Linked DNA regions of Bdellovibrio bacteriovorus. The protein of the gene in region 1 interacts with the protein of each later gene in a pairwise test. Links are inferred from orthologs where the notes say so. Each region holds a gene or a part of one and is shown in the gene's direction. Other genes may lie near its edges.

Region 1 (3,675 bases):
AAGCTAAAAGTGAAATCGGCGCCAGCATCGCCACCGCAAAAGTCCATCGCCAGTTGCCTGCAACGAGCTCAACCCCGGCCGCCAAAAGAGGGGCCATCAAACTGGCAACCCCATACATCGTGTGCAGGCCCGAAAGCATTTGCTGCTTGCGGTGCGCGCTGGAACCTAAAGACACCAAGACATTGGGAATCAACCCGATGACCCCTTGGCTGAGGCCGAATGTAAACGCAAAGATCAAAAAGACCCAAAAATAAGGCGCAATAGCTAAGCCCAAAAGTGAAAAGATCAATCCGATAGCGCCCCCGCGCAAAACAGTCAGGCGGTCATAGCGACGCAAAAGGTGGCGACATGCATAACTTGAGATCAACCCGGAAATATTTCCCAGGGCGAAAATGAGTGACCCCATAGAGTCGCTCACCGCAAAGTGTTTCATAATCTCAGGGAAAAGGGGCCCTCGGATGTTGTCGCTTAAGCCGTAAACCAGAAGACTTGCGTAGGAAATGATAATAAAGGGCCAAACCATGGACACACTTTAGCGGGCGGGCGTGGGGATGACAAGGACGGCCCCCAAAAAGGTCTGGAATACGAGCCCATGTATTTTTTCATTCCGTTGAAATCGCTAGGCAATATGGGGTCCCTATGCTAGAAACCACCCCACATAAACATCCTTAACTAACAAGATCACCAAGATCTTTGCTGTAACAAGCACGGCTGTGAAAAGCCAAGGAGCCCCGAAGATGGAATTAAAGACTGAAATCACCGCCGATGGTGTTTCTACTGCGCCTTTTAACTATGCTGACGACGACGTCGCTAAACCTGTCGAAAACAAACCCGTCAATTTCTATTCACTGACCTTAGATGATTTGAAAACTTACCTCAAAGGTAAAGGTAAAGAGCAATTCCGCGCTCAGCAAATTTTCAAATGGGTTTACGAACAGCGTATCACTGACGCTGAACAGATGACGAATCTTTCAAAAGATTTCCGTCAAGCTTTACCGCAAATTTTGACTTTCGAATTACCGCCTATTTTGACTCACTTAAAATCGGTCGATGGCACGCAAAAATTCCTTTTTGATATGGGCAACGGTCAGAGTGTAGAGTCCGTCGTGATTCCTTCTGAAGGCCGTCAGACGCTTTGTATTTCCTCTGAAATCGGATGTAATATCGCTTGTAAGTTCTGCTTTACGGGAAAACAAAAACTAAAACGCCGATTGCGCACTGAAGAAATCATCGGTCAATACATGCAAGTGGCCGATCGCATGCCGGAAGGTCAACGCATCACCAATATCGTATTCATGGGTATGGGCGAGCCACTGGACAATCCAGAAGCAGTATTTAAAACCATCGACGTTCTTCATTGCCAATGGGGGATTAACCTTTCCCGCAAAAAAATTACGGTTTCAACTTCAGGTATCGTGCCTGAGATGTGGCGCATCGCTGAAGCCAAAGTGCGCTTAGCGGTAAGCCTCAATGCTCCCAGTGATGAGATCCGCTCGCAAGTGATGCCTATTAATAAAAAATGGGACACAAAACAGTTGTTAGATGCGTGTAAAGACTATGCTCGTAAAACGGGCGAAAAAATCACGTTTGAATATGTTTTGCTTAAAGGTGTGACGGATCAAATTGAACACGCGCGCCAGTTGGTGAAGCTGGTTCACGGTGTGCCTTGTAAGATCAATTTGATTCCGTTCAATGAACATCCAAGTTCTGGGTACGAACGTCCTTCGGACCAAGCGGTTCAAGATTTCCACACAGAATTAAGCCGCCTGGGGGCACATGTGCTTTTACGTCGCTCTATGGGTCGCGATATTTTTGCGGCGTGTGGGCAATTGACAAGTCAGGTACCTAATAAGCCATTATCAATGGATATTTCAAATTCAGAAATCGGTGGTTTGCCAAAATTCAGACGTGAGCAAATCAAACAAATGCATGCGGCCGCAGCGGCTAAAGCACAGGAGCAATAAATGTCAGAAATCTTAGTTGTCGGCAGCGTCGCTTACGATTCAATCACAACCCCATCAGGAAAAGCCGAGCGCGCACTTGGTGGATCTGCGAATTACTTTTCGTTAGCGGCGTCTTTGTTTTCAAAAGTCCGCGTTGTTGGTGTTGTTGGTGAAGATTACGATCAACAAGACATTGATCTTTTAAAAAACCGTGGCGTTGACTTAGAAGGTCTTTCTAAAGCTCCAGGTAAGACTTTTCACTGGGAAGGCTCTTACGAAGGCGATTTGAACGAAGCAAAAACTTTGAAAACAGATTTGAACGTGTTTGAACACTTCAATCCCCAATTGCCAGAGTCGTATAAGAACTCGTCATTCGTATTTTTGGCTAACATCGCTCCTGAATTGCAATTGCAAGTTCTTGAACAAGTCAAAGCGCCAAAGTTTGTGGGCATGGATTCTATGAACTTGTGGTTGACGATCAAAAAAGAAAAAGTCATCGAAGTTCTTAAAAAAGTGGACCTAGTTTTGATCAACGAAGGTGAAGCAAAAATGTTGACGGGTGCTGCGAATGCGATTGCGGCGGCTCCGTTGATCACGGATATGGGACCTCGCGCGGTGGTTATCAAACGTGGTGAATACGGTTTTGCGATGTACTCGCGTGAACAAGGTTACTTCATCTTGCCGGCAATGCCGATTCGAACGGTGATTGATCCAACGGGCGCGGGTGATACTTTTGCTGGTGGTTTCTTTGGATATCTTGCGGCTCAAAAAGAAGTGCCGACAGTGGCGCACATGAAACAAGCTTGTATCATGGGTTCGATCATGGCCAGCCATACGATCCAAGATTTCTCGGTTCGTGCTTTAGCTAAAGTGACTTTGAACGATTTAGAAGCGCGCTTAGCTGAATATCGTAAAGTTATTACGATTTAATACGCCCATCCTTGAGAGCTGACTCGCATCATGCGATTGCGGGTCAGTGCATTGTAGTCGGTAAATGTTCCCCCGATAATGACATCTCCCGAACCATCCGAAACATTCGCGATAGAATGGACCACTCCCGTTTTCGCTGAATAAGCCACGCTGCCATCAGAATAGAAGGCCGCAAGACCTGCCGTCGTACTTTGCAAATTTAAATAACTGAAGTGACCACCAACCACAATCACTCCATCGGGCCGTTCTTTTAAAACATATCCATAGCCGAAATGGACGCTGTCTGAAACGGCGGTGATCGAATTGGCATAAAAGCTGGTATCAATAGCGCCCGTGTTCTTTAAGCGAGCGATACCCATCGCAGGAAGTCCGCGATAGGAGGTCATGATCCCCGTGATATAGAGCGTGCCGGGAACCGCTTTGGAAATCTCGATGTCATAGACGGACATGGTCCCCTTGGTGGTTGTGACACCGCTGCCCACCACAAAACCCGAATCAACTGTCCCGTCAGGGTTTAGTCGAACGATGCCTGATCTTGACGTTCCGTTGTATGCGGTAAAGTTTCCGCCTACATAAATATCCCCACTGCCGTCATCTGGCTGAGCCATAGACCACACCGTATTATTAAATCCGGAACCATTGTTAAAGGTGGTATCAAATCCGCCCGTTTTTAAAAGCTTCACAATCCGTGCGTTGGCCACGCCATTAATGGTGGTAAAAGAACCCCCTACGAATAGCGATGTTTCTGTTAATAAAATTCGCGTGACAGTGCTATTAGCACCAGTCGTGGCGAGAGGATTGA
Region 2 (3,362 bases), 1.4 Mb from region 1 along the record:
GACAGCATTTCACACACGATGTGGCGGTGGGGTTGCGTACTCCACAATTTGCGGCAGAAGATTTGAAAAAGAAATATGGATGCGCGATGGCCTCGATGGTCAATGAGACTGAGACCATTGAAGTGGAAGGCGTTGGTGGGCGTAAGTCCCGCGTGATTCCTCGCAAAGATTTAGCCGACGTGATTGAAGCGCGTGCGGAAGAAGTTTTAAATTTAATTGCCAACGATCTGCGCATGAGCGGATTGATGCCTTTACTTGGATCAGGAATTGTCCTGACGGGTGGAGCAAGTCAATTAGATGGTTTGGTTGAGATGGGTGAGTTTATTTTTGATATTCCGGTTCGTCGTGGTTCGCCTCGTGAAATCGGTGGATTAACAGATGTTGTGAAGTCTGGAGAGTTCTCAGCAGTTGTTGGTCTGATGTTATATGCTTTAAGCCAGCGCAAAGATTTGGGTCTGGGGCATCAGCATGAAGTGAACATCAGTGAATCTTTTGATGGATTCACGAAAAAGATCAAAGATTTTTTTGGACAGATTTTTTAGTTTTTAATTTTTTTTACTGGCGGGTGCTGTTTTCGAGGACAGCCAAATAGTTAACTGGGGGAGGCAAAATGTTTGAGTTAGAGGAAAATATCAATATCGGAGCGAATATCAAAGTTGTTGGTGTCGGCGGCGGTGGAAGCAACGCGGTGACCACGATGATCGAATCCAATATGTCCGGTGTTGAGTTCATCGTAGCCAACACAGACATCCAAGCTTTGAATGCCAACAAAGCTCCTAACAAAATCCAACTGGGTATCGACCTTACTAAAGGTTTGGGCGCTGGTGCGAATCCAGATGTGGGTCGCAGAGCAGCTATTGAGTCTTACAATGAAATCGTAGAAAAATTGGAAGGTTCTGACATGGTTTTCGTCACTGCTGGGATGGGTGGCGGAACAGGAACTGGTGGCGCGCCCATCGTCGCGAAAATTGCTCGCGAACTAGGGGCTTTGACGATCGGGGTGGTGACTAAGCCATTCTTATTCGAAGGTAAAAAACGTAGCAAACATGCTGATGGCGGTTTGCAAGAACTCAAAGAAAACGTTGATACCTTGATCGTAATCCCAAATCAAAAATTGCTTTCAATCGCTGCAGAGAAAACGCCCCTTTTGGAAACTTTCAAAAAAGCGGACGAAGTTCTTCTGCAAGCGGTGAAAGGTATTTCTGATTTGATCAACATTAGAGGCTTGATCAACTTGGACTTCGCCGATATCCGCACGGTTATGTCAGCTAAAGGCATTGCGATCATGGGAACAGGTGCAGCTCGCGGTGAAAACCGTGCCGTTGAAGCAGCGACGGCAGCGATCTCCTCTCCACTTTTGGAAAATGTTAAAATCGATGGCGCTACAGGTATCATCGTGAACATCACGGGCGGATCTGATCTTTCACTTTACGAAGTGAACGAAGCAACGACATTGATCACGGAAGCCGCTCACGAAGAAGCTGAAATCATCTTCGGTGCAGTTATCGATGACAATATGGGTGACGTCGTTCGTGTGACAGTGATTGCGACGGGATTTGATTCTCATGAAGTGAAGCTTGTGAACGATATGACTCAAGTAAACCAAATGCAAAACTTCTTGAATCAGCAAGCAGCGCAATTCGGCGGTCAAATGAATACATTGCCGCCAATGCCACAAATGCCGCAATTTCAGATGCCGGTGATGCCTCAGATGCCAACAATGCCGCAGATGCCTCAGTTTCCACAAATGCCGGTAATGCCGCAAATGCCTCAGCAAGCACAACCGCAGCAACCAGCGCAGCAAATGCCGACGGAATTGCCGCCAATTGCGACGGTGCAAACTCAAGTAATGACTTTCACGCAAACTCAGTCGCCAGAACAGCACATCACTGAAACTGTGGTAACTCCACCAGTTCCAGCAGTGACTCCGCAAATGGCTCAGCAAGCAGCGCAAAATGTAATGCCGCAAATGCCGGCTTCTCACCAAGCTCCAGTTGCTCCGCAACCGGCTCCTGAAATGGCAACGCCGATTGCACCGCAAATGGAGACAAATGTGTCTCCACGCGATTTGTTGCTGGCAAAAGCACGCGCTTTTAAGGAAAGCCAAAGCTTGAAAGATCGTCACAACACTCCAGAGCAACTTTCAATGAACGTGGACCACGAACAGCAATCACTTGATGAAGCTCGTCGCATGGCTCGCGAAGTTTTAAGTTCTCCTTTTTCGAATCAAAACTTGGAAGTTCCTGCGTTCATTCGCAAGAAACAAGGATTCGATCTGAATAAAGAATAGTGGAAGCCTGGTTTTTATCTGACATCCACTTGAAAACCGCTGAAGAGCGCAATGGGAAAATCCTGTTGCGCTTTTTGCGTTCTTTGCTTAATGCAAATCCGCAGCAAGTTCATTTATTTTTGGTGGGTGATATCTTTGATTTGTGGGTGGGTCCGCACACTTATTTTGCCAAAAAGTTTTGGCCTTTAATGGAAGCATTAAAGGATCTAAAAAAGGCCGGTGCTAAAATCACTTACATCGAAGGCAATCACGACGTGCATGTCGAAGGTTACTTTCAAAAAAAACTGGGTGTTGAGGTCTTTGTCGAAGCCCAGCATTACTTGATCGATGGCGTGCGCGTGCGGGTTGAGCACGGAGATCTGATTAATCTGCAAGATGAAAAATATCTGAAATATCGCAGCATCATCCGCAATCCGCGTATTAAGCCCTTAGGCAATATCTTGCCGGGTCAATTTTGGGATTATATCGGCAATAGAGCCAGCAAGAAAAGCCGTGCGCGCACTTCCGATTACGCCAATCGTAATACCGATCAGCTTGTGCAGATGATTCGTGATCATGCCGTCAAAGTTTATCCGGAAAAACCATTTGATATAATTATCTCAGGCCATATGCATGTGTTTGATGATCATCAAGTGGCCGTTGACGGTAACACGTCTGTACGCTCAATTAACTTGGGCTCATGGTTTGAGCCCAAGGTGAAAGTCTTCCGTCTGAAAGACGGCATCGGCGACTGGGTCTATTTACCTGAATAATTAGGTGGTCCCAAAAACCGCCCCTATCCCTAGGTTCTTCCCGTGTTTTAAGCACGGCGCGCCCATCGCTCGTGACGTATCATTCTAAGATATGAATGGCCCGCTTCAGGTTAAAAATAGCAGGATGGCTAAAATAACCAGTTTAAGAAAATCTTTGGAAAACCGAATAGTACCTTGCTGGGGTATATTCATAAAAGTCTCCTTGTTCGGAAGGGGACTTTTCATCCATAAAAAAGCGGTCTTGGGACCGCTTTTTTATTTTGCAAACTTCATCTCTTGCTTATCTATTCTTAAAACTATATCGGCCGTTGAGGTCGTCC

Evidence for each region.
Region 2: the proteins of rlmN (region 1) and ftsZ interact in binary tests that used the Escherichia coli proteins (3 or more experiments, as listed by UniProt). The link is inferred for Bdellovibrio bacteriovorus from one-to-one orthologs.

What each region holds. Positions count from the first base shown.
Region 1 is NZ_LUKE01000001.1:2,033,602-2,037,276, forward strand. What follows is about bases 1-2,850. They hold rlmN (23S rRNA (adenine(2503)-C(2))-methyltransferase RlmN), read left to right. Parts: upstream 1-737; coding sequence 738-1,964; downstream 1,965-2,850. Other genes in these bases: AZI86_RS09925 (MFS transporter), read right to left, coding at 1-523; AZI86_RS09935 (PfkB family carbohydrate kinase), read left to right, coding at 1,965-2,850. Also shown: more of AZI86_RS09935, read left to right, coding at 2,851-2,873; AZI86_RS09940 (beta strand repeat-containing protein), read right to left, coding at 2,870-3,675.
Region 2 is NZ_LUKE01000001.1:640,483-643,844, reverse strand. Bases 1-2,950 are described here. They hold ftsZ (cell division protein FtsZ), read left to right. Parts: upstream 1-610; coding sequence 611-2,290; downstream 2,291-2,950. Other genes in these bases: AZI86_RS03015 (UDP-2,3-diacylglucosamine diphosphatase), read left to right, coding at 2,290-2,950; ftsA (cell division protein FtsA), read left to right, coding at 1-542. In the rest of the region: more of AZI86_RS03015, read left to right, coding at 2,951-3,042. UniProt on the Escherichia coli protein: Essential cell division protein that forms a contractile ring structure (Z ring) at the future cell division site. The regulation of the ring assembly controls the timing and the location of cell division.